Aureimonas sp. SA4125: one gene and its partners. The protein of the gene in region 3 binds, or shares a complex with, the protein of the main gene of each other region. Links are inferred from orthologs where the notes say so. Each region holds a gene or a part of one and is shown on either strand. Other genes may lie near its edges.

Region 1 (7,293 bases), 2.5 Mb from region 3 along the record:
AGCGTGCTCGAAAGCGAGGCGCTCGGTGTCCAGGATATAGCCATCGGCGGCGTCGACCTCGATCTCGACCGGGACGAGGCCGAGGGCGCGAATGATGTTGCGATACGCTGGATAGCCGGGCGCCGCGATGGCGATGCGCTGGCCGGGATCGAAGGCGGCGAGGAAGGCGAGGTTGAAGCCGGCCGAGGAGCCCGTGGTCACCATGATGCGCTCGGGCGCGACGGCCCGGCCATAGGTGTCGAAATAGTGATGGCCAATGCGCTGGCGCAGGTCTGCACGCCCCAATGCGTCGGTATAACCGACGCGGCCATGGTCCAGCATCCGCCGTGCCGCGGCGATGGCCGCGCGGGGCGCCGGGGCTGCGGGCTGGCCGACCGCCAGCGAGATCACTCTGTCGCCGCGGGCGATCATCCGGTTTGCCTCCGACAAGACGTCCATGGCACGGAACGGCTCGACGGCCGAGCGGGCCGAAGTCTTGACGGTGATGATCTTTGACACTGTGATACTCCTAGAACGGCGCATTCTGCGGCACAGGGCGTGTCGCATGCCGCACGGCGCGGGTCAGGCCGGGATAGCCTCACATTTGCCGGATTGAAAAGGATTGGGATGTCGACGCGAATCCGACCGACCATCTTGAGAAGGACAGAATAAGGCCGATGATCGCTCGCCTCCAGACCCGACTTGTCTGTCTCCTTATCGCCTGCGTGATGGTTCCCTCCAATACGTTGGCCGCGGGGCCCGTCGGTCGCGGAGTTCCGGTGGTCCGGGACGCGGAGATCGAGGGACTGGTCGCTGAATACACGCAGCCGATCCTGAAGGCGGCGGGGCTTTCCCGCTCCGGGGTCGAGGTGATTCTCGTCAACAGCCCCGAGTTCAACGCCTTCGTCTCCGGTCGGCGCATCTTCATCAACACCGGCACGATCGTCGGCTCCGAGACGCCGAACGAGCTGGTCGGCGTGATCGCGCACGAGATCGGCCATCTGGCCGGTGGCCACCAACTGCGGCTGCGCGAGCAGATGGAGCAGGCGCAGAGGATCGCCCTGATCGCAGGCCTTCTGGGCGCCGGTGTCGCCGTGGCAGGCGCTGCGACCGGGTCTTCCAACGCGGCGCGGGCGGGCTCAGGCCTTGCGGTTGGCGGCGGTACGGCAGCGCTGCGCGGGCTTCAGGCCTATCAGAGGTCCGAAGAGACCACGGCCGACCGCTCGGCGCTGGTCTATCTCGAAAAGGCCGGCCAGTCCGGCAAGGGATTGATCCAGAGTTTTGAGGGGTTGGAACGGGCCAATCTCCTCTCGGGCGTCTCGCCGCGGCGCTACATCACCTCCCATCCCGCTCCCCGCGACCGCATCGTGCGGCTCCAGGATCTCGCACGCCAGAGTCCCTACTACGACCGCAAGGACGATCCGGCCTTGCAATTGCGCCATGATCTGGCCCGCGCGAAGATCGCGGCCTATGGCGAGGGCGCGGGTGCCGTCAGGCGGATGTTCTCGAAGGATTCGCGGGGTCTTGCCGCAACCTATGGCGAGGCGATTTCCGCCCATCTTTCGGGCTCGCCGGCGATCGCGCTGCAGAAGATCGACGCCCTGATCGCCAAGGATCCGAAAAGCCCCTGGTTTCACGAAATCCGCGGCGAGATCCTGATGGAGGCCGGCAAGGCCAAGGAGGCGGCCGTCGCCTTTACCCGCGCTGCCAAGCTCGACCCGACGAAGTCCGGTCTTCTCCAGGCCTCGATCGGCCAGGCCATGGTCACCGGGGGCGATGCCGACGACATGAAAAACGCCATCGCCATCATCAAGAAAGGGCTGCAGTCGGACCCTTCGAATGCCAGCGGCTATCGATTCCTGGCTATGGCCTACGGGCGAATAGGCGATGATGCCTCGGCCGAACTCGCGATGGCGGAGGCTCACTGGCAGGCCGGGGCCCTCCTCGACGCACGGATCTTCGCCGCACGGGCGCAAATGAAGCTGAAACCCGGGTCGCCGCAGTGGCTGCAAGCCCAGGACATCATTTCCACCAAGAGCTCATCGAAGTGACCGTGAGATTTCCGGTCCAAAAAGGAACGCCATCTTGATTCGAAAGTCTCTCCTCGCCGCGACGGCCGCAGCCTTGGCCCTGGCTTCCCCCGTCCCGGCGATGGCCCTCACCGCGGGCGAAAAGACCGACATCGAAGCCGTGGTCCGGGACTATCTCATCCGCAATCCGGAGGTGCTGCTCGAGGCGATGGACGCCCTGCAGGCCAAGCGACAGGTCCAGGAACTGGCCGAGCAGAAGGAAGCGATCGCGCTGGCCGGTCCGAATCTTTTCGCAACGCCGGCCGGCACGGTCTTCGGCAATCCGCAGGGAGACGTGACGATCGTCGAGTTCTTCGACTACAATTGCGGCTACTGCAAAAAGGCAATGACCGACATGCAGGCGCTGGTGGAGGCCGATCCGAAGCTCCGATTCGTCCTGAAGGAAGTTCCGGTCCTCGGCCCCCAGTCGATGGAGGCGAGCCAGGTCAGCCTGGCCTTCAGGCATGTCGCGCCGGAGCGCTATGTCGATTTCCACATGAAGCTCCTCGGGCTGAAGGGCGTCGCAAACGCCGACAGCGCCCTTACCGTCGCCGAGGAGCTCGGGGTCGACGAAGCGGCCATCCGCACGGCAATGACGTCGCCGGAGGTCGAGGAAACGCTGAAGGAGGATGCGCGCATCGCCGAGCTTCTGAAGATCACCGGCACGCCCTCCTACGTCCTTGCCAACGAGGTGGTGCCCGGCGCCATCGGCATGGAGGGCTTGGCCGAGAAGATCGCCAACGTCCGCAGTTGTGGTAAGACCGCCTGCTGAAGGCTTTACCGCGCGGCCGATCTTTCGGCTTTTCGAAGCGGGCGGCTCGGTCTATACACGGCCGATCTTGCCGCTGTCCGCGTGTCGGCGCGTCGACATCGGTTCTCATCAAGAGTTTCGTCATCGTAGGCTGGTAGCGATCGCGTAACGGCACGGCCTGGGCAGGCGCCTCTTCGATGCGGGCCCGTGAATGCGTTCGGGTCCGCCCGCAGTCCCCCGGCAGTCCGGCCAGGTTCAAAGGTAAAGCATGTCCACCAAAGACAACATCATCGACCGCGGCCTTGTTCGCGAGCTGGCCGATATCCTGAACGACACGGATCTGACCGAGATCGAAGTCGAGCAGGGTACGCTGCGCGTGCGCGTCTGCCGCCAGAAGGAATTCGGCGGCTATCCCGCCCAGATGCACATGGCACCCTTTCCGCAGCAGGCAGGCTACGCGCCGGACATGCAGTCGGCCCCGCCTGCGGCGGTGGTGGCAACCGGCCCCGAGGTTGGCAGCGTGCCCTCGCCCATGGTCGGCACGGTCTATCTCGCCTCGGGACCCGACGCCAAGCCTTTCGTCGAGATCGGCCAGACGGTCGTCGAGGGCGAGACGCTCCTGATCATCGAGGCGATGAAGACCATGAATCAGATCCCGGCCCCGCGTGCCGGCAAGGTCAAGAAGATCCTCGTCGACAATGCCCAACCGGTCGAGTACGGCGAACCGCTCGTCGTCATCGGCTGAGGCGAGAAGCACGATGTTCAAGAAAATCCTGATCGCCAATCGCGGCGAGATCGCCCTCAGGGTACTGCGCGCCTGCAAGGAACTCGGCATCCCGACGGTCGCCGTGCATTCGACGGCCGACAACGCCGCCATGCATGTCCGCCTTGCCGACGAGAGCGTCTGCATCGGCCCGCCGCCGTCGCGCGACAGCTATCTGAACATTCCGCAGATCCTGGCGGCCTGCGAGATCACCGGCGCCGACGCGGTGCACCCAGGCTACGGCTTCCTGTCGGAAAACTCGCGCTTCGCCGACATTCTGGACGCGCACAAGATCACCTTCATCGGCCCGACCGCCGAGCATATCCGGATCATGGGCGACAAGATCGAGGCCAAGCGCACGGCCAAGCGCCTTGGCATCCCTGTCGTGCCGGGCTCGCCCGGCGCCGTCACCGACGACGTCGAGGCGGCGAAGATCGCCAAGGAGATCGGTTTTCCCGTCATCGTGAAGGCTTCCGCCGGCGGCGGCGGACGCGGCATGAAGGTGGCGCGCACCGCCGAGGATCTGTCGCTGGCACTTGCCACCGCTCGCACGGAAGCGGGTTCAGCCTTCGGCGACGACGCGGTCTATATCGAGAAGTACCTGGAGAAGCCCCGGCATATCGAGGTGCAGGTGTTCGGCGATGGCGCCGGCAATGCCATCCATCTCGGCGAGCGCGACTGCTCGCTGCAGCGCCGTCACCAGAAAGTCTGGGAAGAGGCGCGTTCGCCCGCCCTCTCCGACGCTCAGCGCGACAGCATCGGCATGATCTGCGCCAATGCCATGAGCCAGCTGTCCTACCGCGGCGCCGGTACGATCGAGTTCCTCTACGAGAACGGGGAATTCTACTTCATCGAGATGAACACGCGGCTGCAGGTCGAGCATCCCGTGACGGAGGCGATCACCGGGCTTGATCTCGTGCACGAGCAGATCCGCGTCGCCGCCGGGGTCGGCCTGTCGCTGAAGCAGTCGGAAGTGGTCTTTTCGGGACACGCCATCGAATGCCGCATCAATGCCGAGGATCCAGCGACGTTCGCCCCCTCGCCCGGCACCATCACCCACTACCACACACCGGGCGGCCTCGGCGTGCGCGTCGATTCGGGCATCTACCAGGGCTATGTCATCCCGCCCTTCTACGACAGCCTGATCGGCAAGCTCATCGTCTCCGGCCGGACCCGGCAGGAATGCATGATGCGGCTGCGCCGTGCCCTCGACGAGATCGTCGTCGATGGCGTCAAGACGACGCTGCCGCTGTTCCGCGACCTCGTCGACAATGCCGACATTGCCGCCGGCAACTACGACATCCACTGGCTGGAGAAGTACCTGGCCGACAAGCAGCCGCACTGAGCCGGCCATGGCCAGGCGACGGGACCAGCGCTTCGAGATCACGCCGGGGATCCTGCTGAAGGCCTATGCCTGCGGGATCTTTCCCATGGCCGAGAATGCCGACGATCCGGGACTGTTCTGGATCGATCCGGAAGAGCGGGGCATCATCCCGCTCGACAGCTTTCACGTGTCGCGCAGCCTGAGGAAGACGATCCGCCGCGGCACGTTCGAGATGCGCTACGACAGCGCCTTCCCGGCCGTCATCGACGCCTGCGCCGAGCCGGCGCCGGGCCGGGCGAACACCTGGATCAACGCCGAGATCCGCAAGCTGTACCTGCAGCTTTTTCAGAACGGGAATGCGCACTCGGTCGAAGCCTGGCGCGACGGCCATCTCGTCGGCGGGCTCTACGGCGTCAGCCTCGGGGGCGCGTTTTTCGGCGAGAGCATGTTTTCGCGCGAGACCGACGCCTCGAAAGTGTCGCTGGCCTTTCTCGTCGAACGCTTGCGTCTTGGGGGATACCGCCTGCTCGACGCACAGTTCATCACCAGCCATCTTGCCCAGTTCGGCGCGGTCGAGATCTCGCGCGCGGACTATCACGAAAGGCTCGAAGAGGCGGTCGCCCTGCCCGCGACCTTCTATCCGGCGGGCGGGGGCACGGCCGAATCGCTCTTGCAGCCGGTCAGCCAGACGTCATAGACCGGGTGCTCGACGGCGTTGAGGCCGGGTGAGTCGGCAAACATCCAACCGGTAAAGATGCGCCTGATCTGGCGGTCCAGGGTGATCTCGTCCACCTCGGTGAAACCGTCGGTCTGCGGCGGCACGCTGGGCGGGCTGGTATAGCAGACGCGCGGCGTCACCTGCAGGGCACCGAACTGCACCGTTTCGTCGATATAGACATCGAAGGACGTAATCCGCCCGGTGATCTTGTCGAGACCGGAAAACTCGGCGACCTTGTTCTTCACGCGCTCTGCAGGCGGAGCGGGCGTCGCCGCGCCCTCGCCGGGCGCAGGAGCGTCGCTGGGCGCCGGGGCATCGATCGGCGGCAGCAGGAGTTCCTGCGCGCCAACTGCGATCGTCAGGGCCGATAGGGCGAGCAAGGTGGCGGGAAGCAGTCTCATCAGTCATTTCCTGCGGCGAGAATCTCTCTGCCGCGGTGGTGGCCGGCAGAGCCGACCGAAATATGACGGGATCGAAGATCCGCGCCCTTCTCCCGATACAGCGGAAAAGCTCCGATACGACGGAACCGCACGCGACTGTCCGGATGCCGGGGCGGCCGCTGAGCCTGTCAGGGCTGCCAGGCGTCGTAATCGCCCGTGACGCGTGGCCGCTCGGAGGGGTTGAGCAAGGATCCCTTCGGGCGATAGGCAGCGGGCGTGCCGGTCCGGTTGGCCTGGTGCGCCTTCTGCCAGGTGCGGGGCGTGTAGGTCTCGCTGGCCGGGGCGACGTCGACGCGGTGATGCATCCAGCCATGCCAGCCGGGACCGATGGCGGAAGCATCGGCCGGACCGTTGTAGATGACCCAGCGGCGCGACCCGTCGGCATTCTGATAATAGATGTTGCCGCGCTCGTCCTCGCCGACCTTCTTGCCGAAGCGCCAGGTATGGAAGCGGGTGCCCATCGTCTGGCCCTGCCACCATGTGAAGATTTCGAGAAGGGTCTTCTTCATTGCCGCGATCCGCCTTTTGGTCGACGGCTTTATGGCGCCGCCGGCGCCGATTGTCCACCCGCGCAGGGCGGCCCCACGGGCGGAGGGGCCGATTTCGGCATGTCGTCAGAGATAGCGCGGAACCCTTGCCGCATAGCGTCGGTAGCGATCGCCGAACCGGTGGCGCAGCGCCGCCTCCTCCGGGCGAACGACGAGGAGATGCAGTGCGAGGAAATAGGCCGGCAGCAGCGCCAGCGCCCACAGGCTGGTCGCCGCGACGCCGACGCCAAGGAAGAGCAGCAGCATGCCGAGATAGATCGGATTGCGGGTCGAGCGAAAGAGGCCATCGGCGACCAGCACATCGGCGACGCGCCTGGCGTCCTGCGTGGTCGCATGTCGCTGAAGCGTGCGGGATGCGGCCCGCATGATGCATTCGGCCGCGATCACCAGAGCGACACCCGCGGCGAGCCATCCCAATACGGGCTTCAAGGCCGACCCGGTGGGAAGCAGCCATTCGAGACCGGCGCCGAGCGCCGAGAGCCAGACAAACAGCGAGGACGGCGTGACACGCGCCGATGACGGTCCCGCCCCGGTTCCGGTCTCGCTTCGCCTCGCAGCGCGGCGCCGCATGACGAGCCCGTGCACCGCGATCAGCAAGGCGCTCGAGGCAAGGATGATCGGGCCGTAATAGTTCAAGAACAGGCTCCCGTCGTCAGTCGACCGACGTGTTCTAGCCGTTCCTCCGTGGTCGGTGCGTTAAT
Region 2 (7,267 bases), 870 kb from region 3 along the record:
GTCTTTTAAGGGCCGGAGCGCGCCTCTCTGCGGCGTTGACATCGCTTTGCCCCCCTCTTATCTCTCTCGCGTCGTCAAAGTCCAGCCGCGCCCCTGTCGCGACCCAGGCAGACAGGGGACGGGCCTTATGCCGGAACGATACGCAAGCCCCTGATCCTGCTGCGCAATTGGCTTCGGCAAGCCGGCATGGCGGCACTGCCTCGTGATCGGTTGGGGCAAGGTCTGGACCGCTTTGCGGCCGCTCGTCGGTAGATCCCTCCACCGGCAAGCGTCTCGATTCATCTTTAGAAAGGCCTGTTCATGGTCAGTCTCGGCGGCATCGCCCGCAAGTTGCTCGGTTCGTCGAACGATCGGGTTGTTCGACGTTTCGAGCCCTTCGTGCGGGAAATCAACGCGCTCGAGGCCTCGCTGGTAGGCTTGAGCGACGAGGCGCTGCGCGGCCGTACCGACGAGTTCCGAGCCCAGATCGCCGCCGGCACCCCGGTCGACAACCTGCTCGTTCCGGCCTTCGCGACAGTGCGCGAAGCCGCCAAGCGGGCTCTCGGCATGCGCCATTTCGACGTCCAGATGATCGGCGGCATGGTCCTGAACCGCAAGTCGATCGCCGAGATGCGGACCGGCGAGGGCAAGACCCTCGTCGCGACCCTACCCGTCTATCTCAACGCGCTTGCCGGCAAGGGCGCGCACGTCGTCACCGTGAACGACTATCTCGCCACGCGCGACGCGGAATGGATGGCCAAGGTCTATCGCTTCCTCGGAATGTCCGTCGGCATCATCACGCACGGCCTCTCGGACGACCAGCGTCGCGCCGCCTATGCCTGTGACATTACCTACGCCACCAACAACGAGCTCGGCTTCGACTACCTGCGCGACAACATGAAGTACGAGCGCGGCCAGATGGTGCAGCGCGGCCATCACTTCGCGATCGTCGACGAGGTCGACTCGATCCTGATCGACGAGGCGCGCACGCCGCTCATCATCTCCGGCCCGCTCGACGACCGATCCGATCTCTACAAGACCATCGACGCCTTCATCCCGCAGCTCGGTCCCGAGGACTACGAGCTCGACGAGAAGCAACGCCAGGTCTCGTTCACCGAGGACGGCACAGAGAAGCTCGAGCGTCTGCTGGAATCGGCGGGCCATCTCGTCGGCGCCTCGCTCTACGACATCGAGAACGTCGCGATCGTCCACCATGTGAACAACGCGCTGAAGGCCCACACGCTGTTCCAGCGCGACAAGGACTACATCGTCCGCAACGACGAGATCGTCATCATCGACGAGTTCACCGGCCGCATGATGCCGGGCCGGCGCTATTCGGAAGGCCTGCACCAGGCGCTGGAAGCCAAGGAGGGCGTCACCGTCCAGCCCGAGAACCAGACGCTCGCCTCGATCACCTTCCAGAACTATTTCCGCATGTACGAGCGTCTTGCCGGCATGACCGGCACGGCGTCGACGGAAGCGGCCGAGTTCGGCGACATCTACGGCCTCGATGTGCTGGAGATCCCGACGAACCTGCCGGTCAAGCGCATCGACGAGGACGACGAGGTCTACCGGACGGCGGACGAGAAGTTCAAGGCGATCGCCAACGAGATCAACGAGGCGGCTGGCCGCGGCCAGCCGGTCCTCGTCGGCACGACCTCGATCGAGAAGTCCGAAATGCTGGCCGAGCGGCTGGCCAAGGGCGGGCTGAAGAATTTTCAGGTGCTGAACGCCCGCTATCACGAGCAGGAGGCCTATATCGTCGCGCAGGCGGGCGTGCCCGGCGCGGTGACGATCGCCACCAACATGGCCGGTCGCGGCACCGACATCCAGCTCGGCGGCAATGCCGACATGCGCATCGAGCACGAACTGAAGGACATGCCGGAGGGCCCGGAGCGGACCGCCGCCGAGGAGGCGATCCGGACCGACATCAAGCGCCTGAAAGATCAGGCGCTGGCTGCCGGCGGCCTCTACGTTCTGGCCACCGAGCGGCACGAGTCGCGGCGCATCGACAACCAGCTGCGCGGCCGCTCCGGCCGTCAGGGCGATCCCGGCCGGTCAAAGTTCTTCCTGTCGCTGCAGGACGACCTGATGCGCATCTTCGGCTCCGAGCGCATGGACACCATGTTGACCCGGCTCGGCCTGAAGGAGGACGAGGCGATCGTCCACCCCTGGATCAACAAGGCGCTGGAGAAGGCGCAGAAGAAGGTCGAGGCGCGCAACTTCGACATCCGCAAGAACCTTCTGAAATACGACGACGTGATGAACGACCAGCGCCGCGTCATCTTCGAGCAGCGGCTCGAACTGATGGATGCGGAAGGGCTGACGGAGACGGTCACCGACATGCGCCAGGCGACCATTGAGGCCGCCGTCGCCCGACATATTCCCGAGCGCGCCTATCCCGAGCAGTGGCAGACCGCCGAGCTGCGCGAGGAGTGCCTGGAGCTTCTCAACCTCGATCTGCCGATCAAGGAATGGGCCGACGAGGAAGGCATCGACGAGACCGTCATCCGCGAACGCATCCTCGACGCCGCGGACGCCATCTTCGCCGAGAAGACCGAGCGTTTCGGGCCGGAGATGATGACCTACATCCAGCGGTCGGTCGTCCTCCAGACCATCGACCTTCTCTGGCGCGAACATCTGGTCAACCTCGATCACCTGCGCTCGGTCGTGGGTTTCCGCGGCTACGCCCAGCGCGACCCGCTGAACGAGTACAAATCGGAGGGCTTCGAGCTCTTCGAGACGATGCTCGGCCATCTGCGCGAGCGCACCACCGCGCAGCTGATGCGCGTCGAGGTCGTGCGGCAGGATGAGCAGCAGCAGTCTCAGGACGATCTGCTGCCGATGATGACGGCGCATCACATCGATGCCACGACCGGCGAGGACGATGCCACCGGCCTGTCCGCCGACAACGAGGATCCAAGCCTCTGGGGTGTCGTCGGTCGCAACGAGCCCTGCCCCTGCGGCTCGGGCAAGAAGTTCAAGCACTGCCACGGCGCTTTCGCCTGAGAGCGGGAGCCGGCAGGCGGCACGTTCAAGGACCGGGGCGGCAGCGTCCCGGTTTTTTATGCGCTGACTGAAGCGTTGCCGCCCTCGGAATGCGGGATGGAGCCGGCAACCGGCCTTGTCCCGCCTCGATCGGCGTCGCTGGCTGGGAAGTGCCGGTGGCGCGGCGCTTTCCGGCGCGGTGCCGGCAACGAAGGACGATTTGAGCGCGACGGCTTCGCTGCGGCGCTCGTCGGCCGAGCACTCCGACGGGGCAAGCCGCGGGAGGAGGTCCGCAGCCCATCCCGCGCCTTGGCGTTCGGTCGGCTCGCCATGACCATGCGAACGGCCGGCCGCCGACGCGGTCCGGCGACGCGCGGCCCGGCCGGGACTACTTCGTGAAGCCGTCGAAAACGGTCGCCTTGCGGGTCTTCAGCGGCTTGCCGAAACGGTCGAAACCTTCGCGGCGGTGCTGCTCGGCGGCATAGGCATCGGCGGTGATCGGCGTGCCGGTCTTGTAGCTGAAGGTCGAGACGGGCGCGAATTCGTGCGGCTTCATCTGCGCAAACAGCCTGTCTTCCTCGGCCTGGTCGGACAGGCGCTTGGCGGCGACCTCGACGGTCTCCTCGACCACCGGGCAGGGCCCTGCCGGCAGGAGGGTCTGGCCGGGCTCCAGCAGGGGATCGAAGACGTAGCGCTTTTCGCAGACGCCGACATTCGGCACACGCTTGGTGAGTTCGAAACGGTCCGACCCCTCCTTCAGCATCTTCCAGAACGCGTAGTGCTCGGACTGGCGATGCCGGGCAAGGTTCTTCGGTGTCATGCGGAAGGGAAAGGCCTGGATCTGGAACGAGCGCTGACCGCCGGCAAAGCTGTCACGGGCGAGCGCGTAGAGTTCCTCGACCTGCCAGTCGTCCATGGCGTAGCACCCGGACGAATTGCACGAGCCGTGGATCATCAGGTTCTGGCCGGTAAAGCCGTGCGAGCGGTCATAGGCGTTGGGATAGCCGATGTTGACGGCGAGATGGTGCTGAGAGCCCGGGTTCAACTGCGACGGCACGACGGTGTAGAAGCCCTCGGGCCCCTGGCGATCGCCTTCGGCCTTCTTGGGCCCGAGCTTTCCGGACCAGGCGCAGATCGAGTAGGTCTTCAGAAGTTCGTACTTGCCGCTCGACTTCTGCTTCCAGACCTCGAGCGCGGATTCTTCCTTGAACAGACGAACCAGGATCGGCGACGTCAGCCCCATGTCCTTGGTCTTCATCACCTTGATGAGGGCAGCGGGAACCGGCGCCTGCGGTCCCATCAGGTCGCCGAAATCGGCGCCCGGCTGACAGGCCGAGACGGCAAACAGGCTGACCGCGAGCGCGGCGGCAGTGATCAGACGTCTGACGAGCATGCCCGTCCCCCTGTTCGGCAGGGGGCTTCAACCCCGCTGCCCCTTGCATCCATCCTGCCCCACGGCCGCACAGACCGCTGGCACCAGCCCGAACCCTGGCAAACCCTTGCTCGGACTCAGACAATTTGTCTCTTGTTTTGACTCCGCGGGCCCTAACGATGCGTTAACATCGCAGCCCCGGCCGCGGAATACGCCCTTCGATCCCACAAGGACGACGCCATTGTGACGAAGGTCGAGCGGTAACGCTAGGTCACGAGCGTGGCGGTTCTGCCACGATCGCCGCAAAAGGGGACGAGCGGCCCTGGCGAACTTACAAATTCCGGCCGATCGCCAGGAACTTTTCGCGGCGTTCGCGCCGCAGCGTCGCGCCATCGCGGGGCGTCAGTTCCGCAAACGCCGCCCGGATGCGCTCTGCCGTGGTGTCGATCGCCACACCGGCATCGCGATGCGCGCCGCCGATCGGCTCGGGCACGATTTCGTCGATGACGCCGAAGCCCTTCAGGTCCTGTGCGGTGATCTTCATCGCCTGGGCAACGTCCTGCGCCCGTGTCGCGTCGCGCCAGAGGATCGAAGCGCCGGCTTCCGGCGAGATGACGCTGTAGATGGCATGCTCCAGCATCAGCACCCGGTTGGCTGCTGCCAGCGCGATGGCACCGCCCGAGCCACCCTCGCCGATGATCACCGACACGAGCGGCACCTTCAGGTTGAGGCAGGCCTCCGTCGAGCGGGCGATCGCCTCGGCCTGGCCGCGCTCCTCGGCGCCGATGCCGGGATAGGCACCGGCCGTGTCGACCAGCGTCAGGACCGGAATGCCGAAACGCTCGGCCATCTCCATGATGCGGACAGCCTTGCGGTAGCCCTCGGGGCGGGCCATGCCGAAATTGTGCTTCAGCCGGGTCTGGGTGTCAGACCCCTTCTCCTGGCCGATGATCGCGATCGACTGCCCGTCCAACCTGCCGAAGCCGGAAATGATGGCGTGGTCCTCGGCGAAGAAGCGGTCGCCGGCCAGCGGCGTGAAGTCGGTGATCATCCGCTCGACATAGTCGAGGCAATGCGGCCGGTCGGCGTGACGGGCGACCTGCGTCTTCTGCCAGGGCGTCAGCTTTCTGTAGAGGTCGAGCAAGGCATCGTGCGACCGCTTCTCGAGCCGCTGGATCTCCTCGGTGACGTCGACGCCATCCTTGTTCTCGCCGATCCCCTTCAGCGCGATGATCTGGCTTTCAAGGTCGGCGACCGGCTTTTCGAAGTCGAGATAGTTGTGCATGAGCGACCGAAGCCGTCCTTTCGACACAGGGAGATCCCCGGCACCTCTCGTGAGGTCAGCGGGGCTTGTCGGCCGCCGGCGGAAGGCGGGTCAGAGTGCGGCGCAAACTGACGATGTGCCCGCGTCTTGTCAAGAAATGCCGTCGACCGCCAGCCGGGCCGCGGTGCGGGGTCAGTCGCGGCTCGTCTCCGACAGCGGGTGATGATCGGTGACGAGGCGGATCAGGCGCTCTTCCAGGACATGGGTATAGATCTGCGTCGTCGAGATGTCGGCATGGCCGAGAAGCTCCTGCACGGCCCGGAGGTCGGCGCCGTTCTGCAGAAGATGACTGGCGAAGGCATGCCGCAGCACGTGCGGAGAAACGCGCGCAGCGGGAATCCCGGCGCGCGCCGCCAATGCCTTGAGGTCGCGGGCAAAGGCCTGGCGGGTCAGATGACCGCTTTCCGACAGAGCCGGAAACAGCCAGGGCTGCTCGGCCGGAGACGGCATGCCGGGCGCTTTCAGCGCCGCAAGCGCCTCTGCGAAACCCGCAAGCGCGTCGCGGGCACGCTCGCCGATCGGCACCATGCGCTCCTTGTCGCCCTTGCCGCGAACGATCACCAGCCGATTCTTCGGCCGGAGCACCGAACGCGGCAGGCTGACGAGTTCCGAGACGCGCAGGCCCGTCGCATAGAGAAGCTCGACGAGGGCATGCAGCCGCCGCGCGCGGGCGAGCGCCGCCCCCGTCACGTCTGGATCGGCCGCCGACGCCGCGGCGGCGTCGATCAGGCGGTCGACCTCGTCCTCGCTCATGATCTTTGGCAGCGGGCGTGCCTTGCGCGCCGTCTCGATCGGCCCGGTCGGATCATCGCCGCGCATGCCCTCGGCGTAGAGGAACTTGTAGAACTGGCGCAGCGAGGACATCCGCCGCGACTGGCTGGAGGCGGCGAAGCCACGCGCGGCGAGATCGGAGACGAAGGCCCGGATGTCGTCGCTCGATGCCGCGGCAAGGCTCGTCCCGCGGGAGCCGAGAAAGTCGCTGCTGTCGTCGAGATCGCGGCGATAGGCGGACAAGGTGTTCTCCGCAGCGCCGCGCTCCACCGCCATCATCTCGATGAAGGTCTCGATGTCGACGCCGTCACGGCTGGCGGGCCGCGCTGCCGGGCTCGGCCTGCCCTTCTCTCCACCCGTCATGGACGCAGCGGCATGATCGGCTCGCCCTCGGCGGGCGGCGGCTGCAACTGGTCGAGCGGCAGGATGATTTCGACCGGATGCTGGGCCGGCTCGACGAAGAAGACGAGCGCGGCCATGGCAGCCAGGATCAGTCCGCAAACGAGAACGAGCGTCGTCAGGAGACGGACAAGCGTTGGCATGACGACAAGGCCATTCTGACTCGAGGACACGGCGGTTCAGGTCCGCTTGAGCGGGACGCATTCGCTCCCCTTCCTTTAAAGAATGCAGCCGGTGGCGCAAGCGCGAAGCCACAACCGGCGCGGCCCCTTCCCGCCTTGACGCCAGCCCCGATTTCCTGTCTCCCAGAACAAAATTCTCCTGGGGGAAGACCACGTAGGACGATGAGGAGCGAAACCCGCCTGGACGATAACCTCGACATCGCCACGCGTCTCGGTGGCCGCTGCATCACGCTGATCGGCCTGATGGGCGCC
Region 3 (7,244 bases):
GATGACGAGGCCGGCGCCGGGATTGTGGCCGCCGTCGAGCCAGATCTCGGTGCCCGGCACGGCCGCCCGCGCAAGCGGCCCGGCCGTCAGGCGCTGCAGCCGTCCTGGCCATTCCGCCGCGAGGATGCCGGTGGCGATGGCGGCGTCGCTCGGGTCGAAGCCGGCCGCCCGGAGTCCGGCGATGGCCACGGCGGCATTCGTCATCTGGTGGCGGCCGGGCAGGCGCGGCATCGGCAGGTCGAGGAGACCGTGGTCGTCCTGGTAGACCAGACGACCGTTCTCGGCGAACGCAAAGAAATCCTCGCCATAGAGGAGGAGCGGCGCTTTGGCCCGGACGGCGGCGGCACGAATGACCTCGGCGGCCACCGCCTCGCTCTGATGGCCGACGACGACCGGCACGCCGCGCTTGATGATCCCCGCCTTCTCCGCCGCGATGAGCTCGACGCGGTCGCCGAGAAAGGACTGGTGATCGAGCGAGATGGTGCTGATGACGCAGGCGGCGGGCGCCTCGATGACGTTTGTCGCGTCGAAGCGGCCGCCGAGGCCGACCTCGACCAGCGCCGCGTCGGCGGGATGCTCGGAAAACAACAGGAATGTCACGGCCGTCAGGATTTCGAAGACGGTGATCGGCTCGTCCGCATTGGCCCTGGCGACTCGCGCGATCGCTTCGGCCAGCACCGCGTCCTCCACGAGCCGCCCGCCGCCGACCTGGCCGAGACGGTAGCGTTCGTGCCAGTTGACGAGATGCGGCGAGGTGTGGGTGTGCACCGACTTGCCGTCGGCCTCGAGGATGGCGCGCGAGAAGGCGACGACCGATCCCTTGCCGTTGGTGCCGGCGACGTGCAGCACCGGCGGAAGCTGGCGCTGCGGATCGCCAAGGCGCGTCAGCAGCCGGCGGATCCGGTCGAGGGCGAGATCGAAACCCTTGGGATGCTTCAGCAGCAGCCGGTCGATCTCGGCAGCGGCGAGCCCCGTCATGGTCATGTCCTCGTCTGGTCCACCCTGAGCGTGATCGGGCGCAGGCGCCCCGGCAAGGCCGACCTCATGCCGCCTCGATCGCCTCGACGGGCATCTCGCTCGGCGCAGTGTCGACGTCGGCCAGGGGCGCCGCGGTCTTGGTCAGCAGCTTCAGGAGCCTCGCAATGGTGGATTTCATCTGGTGGCGATGGACGACCATGTCGACCATGCCGTGCTCCATCAGATATTCCGCCCGCTGGAACCCCTCGGGGAGCTTTTCGCGAATCGTCTGCTCGATGACGCGCTGCCCGGCAAAGCCGATGAGGGCGCCCGGCTCGGCGATATGGACGTCGCCCAGCATGGCGTAGGAGGCGGTGACGCCGCCGGTGGTCGGGTTGGTGAGGACGACGATGTAGGGAAGCTTTGCCTCCTTCACCATCTCGACCGCGACCGTGGTGCGCGGCAGCTGCATCAGCGACAGGATGCCCTCCTGCATGCGCGCGCCGCCGGAGCCGGCGAACAGCACCAGCGGCCGGTGCTCGGCGACCGCCGTCTCGGCCGCCGTGACGATGGCCTCGCCGGCGGCAAGGCCGAGCGAGCCGCCCATGAAGGAGAAATCCTGCACCGCCGCGACGATCGGCAGGCCCTCGATCGTGCCGGTGCCGACGAGGATGGAATCCTCCATGCCGGTCTTCGCCCGGCTGTCCTTCAGGCGGTCGGTATAGCGACGCTCGTCGCGAAATTTCAGCGGGTCGACCGCGACCTTCTTCAGCTCGATCGCGTGGACCGCACCGTCGTCGAGAAAATGCTTCAGCCGCTCGCGGGCGGAGATGCGCATGTGATGGCCCGAAGTCGGGATCACCCACTGATTGGCCTCGAGGTCCTTGTGAAAGACCATCTCGCCGGTCTCGGGACACTTGATCCAGAGATTCTCCGGCACTTCCGAGCGCGTCAGGAGGCTGGTGATCTTCGGGCGGACGTAGTTGGTGATCCAGTTCAAGCGGTTCTTCCCGTTTGGCGGAGCGAGCGGCGGCGGCAAGCCGGAGCGTTCATCGCCGTCACATGGCCTTTAATTCAGGCCTCTGCAAGGCTCGGCGCGCGCACGCCGCTGGCAAGCGCCCGGACGAGATCCAGCACGGCCTCCTTCGTCCCCGGCGTCGCGCGACCCTCCTCCAGCGTCGCCTCGATCGCCCCGATCAGCGCCGAGCCGACGACGACGCCGTCGGCAGCGTGGCCGATGGCGTTCGCCTGCTCGGGCGTGCGCACGCCGAAGCCGACGCAGACCGGAAGGTCCGTGTGGCGCTTGATCCGCGCCACCGCCGCGCCGACCTTGCCGGCATCGGGCGCGGCCGCCCCGGTGATGCCGGTGATCGAGACGTAGTAGACAAAGCCCGAGGTGTTGGCGAGGACGGCCGGCAGCCGCTTGTCGTCGGTCGTCGGCGTCGCCAGGCGGATGAAGTTGAGGCCCTGGGCGAGCGCCGGCAGGCAGAGCTCGTCGTCCATCTCCGGCGGCAGGTCGACGACGATGAGGCCGTCGACGCCGGCCGCCAGTGCCGCCGCGACGAAGGCGTCGACGCCGTAGACGTAGATCGGGTTGAAATAGCCCATCAGGATGATCGGCGTCGCCTGGTCGCCCTGGCGGAAGCGCGCGACGGTGGCGAGCGTCTTGCGCAGCGTCTCGCCGCCGTTCAACGCCCGAAGCCCCGCCTTCTGGATCGCCGGCCCGTCGGCCATGGGATCGGAGAAGGGCATGCCGAGCTCGATCAGGTCCGACCCCGCGGCCGGCAGGGCGGCCATGATGTCAAACGCGGTCTCGCCATCGGGATCGCCCGCCATCAGGAAGGTCACCAGCGCCGGGCGCCCCTCGGCCTTGAGGCTGGCGAAACGGTCTTCGATGCGTGTGGTCATTTTAAGCCATTGTCTGTAAAACTTGGAGATAACGGGATGTCTTGCGAAGCATAGGCAGGGTAGAGTCCGGCATCGGATCTGGACTAAAATGCATCACTTCGTTTCGTACAACTCTTACTGCATCAAGGGTTGAGCAGAACTGAGTTCTATCAATATTAAGAGGAAACGGATTTGGGATTATATCGACATTTTGGAAGATCCTAAGATACTGGCCAAATGTTAAATCATATACACTATTATATTTGTCAGTTAGATTCAAAATTTTGATTAGTGTAAAATTATCGCATTTTATCCATTTTTGTAAAATAATTCTTATTTGGCTTTCAATCTCATTAAGAAGCAAAAATGGCTCAGTAATCTGTTGAAACTGTAAGCTAAGATCAGTAGTTGTTACAATACCAGACAATGTCTGATCAGTATCTCTAACGAGAACGTATTCATTATCGATTACTTGTCGGATTGTGGAGAACAAATAGCTATTTTTATTGATGATAACTGCCGAATCCATAAAGTCCTTCACCGTCTTCCCGCCCACGCCTGACGCAAGGCGCTCTCCTATGGATCTCCACGAAATGATGCCCTTAATTTCACGGGGTGTTGTGAGCACTGGAAGCTGGGAAAAGTCGTGAGTCATCATTAATGTTACTGCTCGACCTATAGAGTCGTCAGGTGCAACCACTATCATTCTAGTTGACGCTGATGGAAGCGACCCAACACGTAGCAATGGGTCAGTAAAGTTAATTGAAGCTTGCTCAAAAACCGCCTCTACTGCGACTGATTCTTCAGATTTATCTGGTTTAAATAAGCAAATTTGAATTACATCGTCTATATACGTTTCCGTATAGTCAGGAACAGTAACTAAATTGTATGTATTTAAAAGGCTATTGATCCAAGCGACTTTGCTAGGCCCTCTGCGCTGCGCATCAAACCACCACAAAAATTCTCTGACCGTAATATCTACAGGCTCCGCACCGCCTTCCAAAGCTAATTGGACCTCTTCAAGGATCTCCTCCGAAGTTTCAAAATGATCATACGGTTTCGATAGACTGTACGACATCAGATCGCCATCCCGAGATGCTTCGCCACCGTGTGCACGTCCTTGTCTCCGCGGCCGCAGAGGTTCATCACGATGATCTGGTCGCGCCCCATCTTCGGCGCGCGCTTGATCACTTCGGCGAGCGCGTGCGCCGGCTCCAGCGCCGGGATGATGCCCTCGGTGCGGGTCAGCATCTTGAAGGCTTCGAGCGCTTCCGTGTCCATGATCGGCACGTATTCGACGCGGCCGGTATCCTTCAGCCAGGAATGCTCGGGCCCGATGCCGGGATAGTCGAGGCCGGCCGAGATCGAATGGCCCTCCTTGATCTGGCCGTCGCCGTCCTGCAGCAGATAGGTGCGGTTGCCGTGCAGGACGCCCGGTGAGCCGGCGGTCAAAGAGGCGCAGTGCTCCTCGCCGTCGAGCCCCTTGCCGCCCGCCTCGACACCGACGATCGCGACGTCCTTGTCGTCGAGGAAGGGGTGGAAGAGGCCGATGGCGTTCGAGCCGCCGCCGACGGCGGCGACGAGGAGATCCGGCAGCCTGCCTTCCATCTCCAGCATCTGCTCGCGCGCCTCGCGGCCGATCACCGACTGGAACTCGCGCACGAGCTCAGGGTACGGATGCGGGCCGGCGGCGGTGCCGATCAGATAGTAGGTCGAGTCGACATTGGTCACCCAGTCGCGCAGCGCCTCGTTCATCGCGTCCTTCAGCGTGCCGTGGCCCGACGTCACCGGCACCACCTCGGCGCCGAGCAGCTTCATGCGAAACACGTTCGGCGACTGCCGCTCGACATCGGTCGCGCCCATGTAGACGACGCAGGGAAAGCCGAAGCGCGCCGCGACCGTGGCGGCGGCAACGCCGTGCTGGCCGGCGCCCGTCTCGGCGATGATCCGCGTCTTGCCCATCTTGCGGGCGAGCAGGATCTGGCCGAGGCAGTTGTTGATCTTGTGGCTGCCGGTGTGGTTCAGCTCGTCGCGCTTGAAGTAGATCTTTGCGCCGCCGTCGAGTCCCTGCGCCGCCGCGACGCCGCGCAGTTCCTCCGTCAGTCGCTCGGCGTAGTAGAGCGGCGACGGGCGGCCGGTGTAGTGCTTGTTGAGATGGGCGACCTCGGCCAGGAATTCCGGGTCGACGCGCGCCTCGTTCCAGGCCTCTTCGAGTTCGAGGATCAGCGGCATCAGCGTCTCGGCGACGAAACGTCCGCCATAGATGCCGAAGCGGCCCTCTTCGTCGGGTCCGGCGCGGAAGGAATTCGGGGCTGGGGTCTGGTTCACGAGGCGCTCCGTTCCGGGTGCAGGCCTGCCCCGTTCATTCGGGCCTGATCCAGGGCGTCGAAGAAGCCGTGGATGAGGCCGGTGTCCTTGATGCCGGGGGCGCTTTCGACGCCCGACGACACGTCGAGTCCGGAAGGCTGCGTCCGGCTCAGCGCCTCGGCGATGTTGCCGGCATCGAGCCCTCCGGAGAGCATGTATTCGGCGCCAGCGTCAAGCGCGGCGAGAAGCGCCCAGTCGAAGGAAACGCCGTTGCCGCCGGGCAGGACCGAGCCTTTCGGTCGCTTGGCGTCGAGGAGAATCCGGTCGGCGATGCCGCGATAACGGTCGATCGTCTGGAGATCGCCGGCAGTGCCGATGGACAGCGCCTTCATCACGGGAATGCCGGTGCGCTGGCGGATCTCGGCGACCCGTTCGGGCGTCTCGTGGCCGTGCAGCTGGATCATGTCGGGCCGCACCCAGTCGGCGATCGCCTCGATCGTGGCATCGTCGGGATCGACGGTGACCACCACCAGCCTTGCAGGCGCCGCGACGCGAGGCCGCAGCGCGGCCATCTGCGCGACCGAAAGATGGCGCGGGCTCTTCTCGAAATGGATGAAGCCGACATGGCTCGCACCCCGTTCGAGCGCCGCTGCAATGGTCTCCGGCGTCCTCAGCCCGCAGATCTTGATGTCGAGAGGGGTCATGGCGAGCCACTGGTCTGTTCTTCGGCCTGCGTCAGGCCCGATATATCGAGAATGCCGTCCAAAGTGTCGAAACGGCGGTGCCAGTCGTGGTGGCGGGCGGGGTCTATCCTGTCGCAGAGCGACGGAGCGCGCGCAACATAGTCCAGCGCCAGCGCCCGGGTCACTTCCTTGTCATAGCGGAAGATAGCGGCGTAGATATCGAAGTACAGCTTGACGAGTTCGGCATTCTGGCTGCCGAGCGTCAGCGCCGCCGTGGCGAAGCTCTCCGGCGAGGGCGGCACCTTGAACCGCCCCATGAAGGCGTCAGCCACCATGTTCCAGCCGGCATAGACGAGCACGCGCGGGTCAATGTCCGGCTGCGCATGGCCCGCCAGCTTCGCACCGGCGACCGTCTCGACGTCGCGTCGGTTGAGCACCTTCGTCACGGCCTCGAACATCCTGACGCGGGTCAGGTCGCGAAAGCGCCGCGCGTCAAATTCGGCGAAGGGCGTGGTGACCTTTGACAGCCGCAGCCTGCCGCCCGCGCGGCCATAGGCCAGGGCGGTCATCCCGGCAGCGTAGATCGCCAGCCCAGCGATGAGAGCTTGCCACACGGTCGGCCTCCCGGTCCCGGTCGAGCCACGACTATAGACCTGACGCTGCGTCAGTCAAAGACGATGGCGTGCAAGCCCGCGCCCTCGCGCTTCAGCCAGGCGCGCCCATGATCCATGTCGGGACAGAGATCCCGGCACAGCGCCCAGAACTTCGGGCCGTGGTTCATCTGGCGAAAATGCGCCACTTCGTGCGCGGCCAGGTAATCGAGCACGGCAGGCGGCGCCATGACGATGCGCCAGGAGAAGGCGAGCCGCCGGTCGGCCGTGCACGAGCCCCAGCGGCTGGTCGTGTCCTTCAGCGTCAGCGCCGCCGGCTTCAGCCCGACGGCGGCGGCGTGGCGATCGACGGCCCCCTGCAGGTCGCGCCGGGCCTCGCGCTTCAGCGCGTCGACGACCCGCCGGGCGAGATGCTGGGGATCGCCGCCGACATGCAGAACCGTTTCGCCCGGGCCCGTTTCGAAACGCGAGACGCGGTGGCCGGGCGCATGGGCAATCCGCAAGCTTCCGCCGCGAAACGGCAGCAGCGCGCCTTCGGCGATGCGCACCGGCGCCGGTGCGGCGCCGAGGCGGCTTTCGGCCCAGCCCTTGTGACGCTCGATGAAGTCCAGAATGACCTTTGCCGACATTCTGGGTGGAGCCGTGACGGAAAGCGTCGTCGCGCCTGGCGAGAGCCGCATGATCAGCCGCTTGGCGCGCGGATTGCGCCGGACGACGAGCGGCAGGCTCTGCGACGCGAACTCGACCATCGCCGGCAGCGTCTCGGGCTTGCCAGGCTTTGCTGGAGCCGGCGGACGGG

What was found.
Region 1: the proteins of accD (region 3) and accB are in contact, whole or in part, in a solved structure (PDB 8UXZ), measured with the Escherichia coli proteins. The link is inferred for Aureimonas sp. SA4125 from one-to-one orthologs.
Region 2: the proteins of accD (region 3) and Sa4125_RS18235 are in contact, whole or in part, in a solved structure (PDB 8UXZ), measured with the Escherichia coli proteins. The link is inferred for Aureimonas sp. SA4125 from one-to-one orthologs.

What each region holds. Positions count from the first base shown.
Region 1 is NZ_AP025032.1:2,192,339-2,199,631, reverse strand. What follows is about bases 1,947-4,805. They hold accB (acetyl-CoA carboxylase biotin carboxyl carrier protein), read left to right. Parts: upstream 1,947-3,067; coding sequence 3,068-3,544; downstream 3,545-4,805. Other genes in these bases: accC (acetyl-CoA carboxylase biotin carboxylase subunit), read left to right, coding at 3,558-4,805; Sa4125_RS10200 (DsbA family protein), read left to right, coding at 2,065-2,820; Sa4125_RS10205 (M48 family metalloprotease), read left to right, coding at 1,947-2,030. Also shown: Sa4125_RS10210 (aminotransferase class I/II-fold pyridoxal phosphate-dependent enzyme), read right to left, coding at 1-438; more of Sa4125_RS10205, read left to right, coding at 657-1,946; more of accC, read left to right, coding at 4,806-4,907; aat (leucyl/phenylalanyl-tRNA--protein transferase), read left to right, coding at 4,915-5,583; Sa4125_RS10180 (DUF2155 domain-containing protein), read right to left, coding at 5,523-6,005; Sa4125_RS10175 (NADH:ubiquinone oxidoreductase subunit NDUFA12), read right to left, coding at 6,173-6,553; Sa4125_RS10170 (isoprenylcysteine carboxylmethyltransferase family protein), read right to left, coding at 6,659-7,228. UniProt on the Escherichia coli protein: This protein is a component of the acetyl coenzyme A carboxylase complex; first, biotin carboxylase catalyzes the carboxylation of the carrier protein and then the transcarboxylase transfers the carboxyl group to form malonyl-CoA.
Region 2 is NZ_AP025032.1:3,844,244-3,851,510, forward strand. Bases 3,648-6,480 are described here. They hold Sa4125_RS18235 (acetyl-CoA carboxylase carboxyltransferase subunit alpha), read right to left. Parts: upstream 5,625-6,480; coding sequence 4,671-5,624; downstream 3,648-4,670. Other genes in these bases: Sa4125_RS18230 (murein L,D-transpeptidase family protein), read right to left, coding at 3,648-4,360; Sa4125_RS18240 (site-specific tyrosine recombinase XerD), read right to left, coding at 5,796-6,480. In the rest of the region: preprotein translocase subunit SecA, read left to right, coding at 301-2,988; more of Sa4125_RS18230, read right to left, coding at 3,356-3,647; more of Sa4125_RS18240, read right to left, coding at 6,481-6,797; Sa4125_RS18245 (hypothetical protein), read right to left, coding at 6,794-6,976; Sa4125_RS18250 (shikimate kinase), read left to right, coding at 7,178-7,267. UniProt on the Escherichia coli protein: Component of the acetyl coenzyme A carboxylase (ACC) complex. First, biotin carboxylase catalyzes the carboxylation of biotin on its carrier protein (BCCP) and then the CO(2) group is transferred by the carboxyltransferase to acetyl-CoA to form malonyl-CoA.
Region 3 is NZ_AP025032.1:4,720,075-4,727,318, forward strand. The notes cover bases 1-2,810. They hold accD (acetyl-CoA carboxylase, carboxyltransferase subunit beta), read right to left. Parts: upstream 1,958-2,810; coding sequence 1,043-1,957; downstream 1-1,042. Other genes in these bases: Sa4125_RS22345 (folylpolyglutamate synthase/dihydrofolate synthase family protein), read right to left, coding at 1-978; trpA (tryptophan synthase subunit alpha), read right to left, coding at 2,032-2,810. Outside these bases: more of trpA, read right to left, coding at 2,811-2,865; Sa4125_RS22360 (CBS domain-containing protein), read right to left, coding at 2,867-3,922; trpB (tryptophan synthase subunit beta), read right to left, coding at 3,922-5,172; Sa4125_RS22370 (phosphoribosylanthranilate isomerase), read right to left, coding at 5,169-5,855; Sa4125_RS22375 (hypothetical protein), read right to left, coding at 5,852-6,403; Sa4125_RS22380 (SprT family zinc-dependent metalloprotease), read right to left, coding at 6,499-7,244.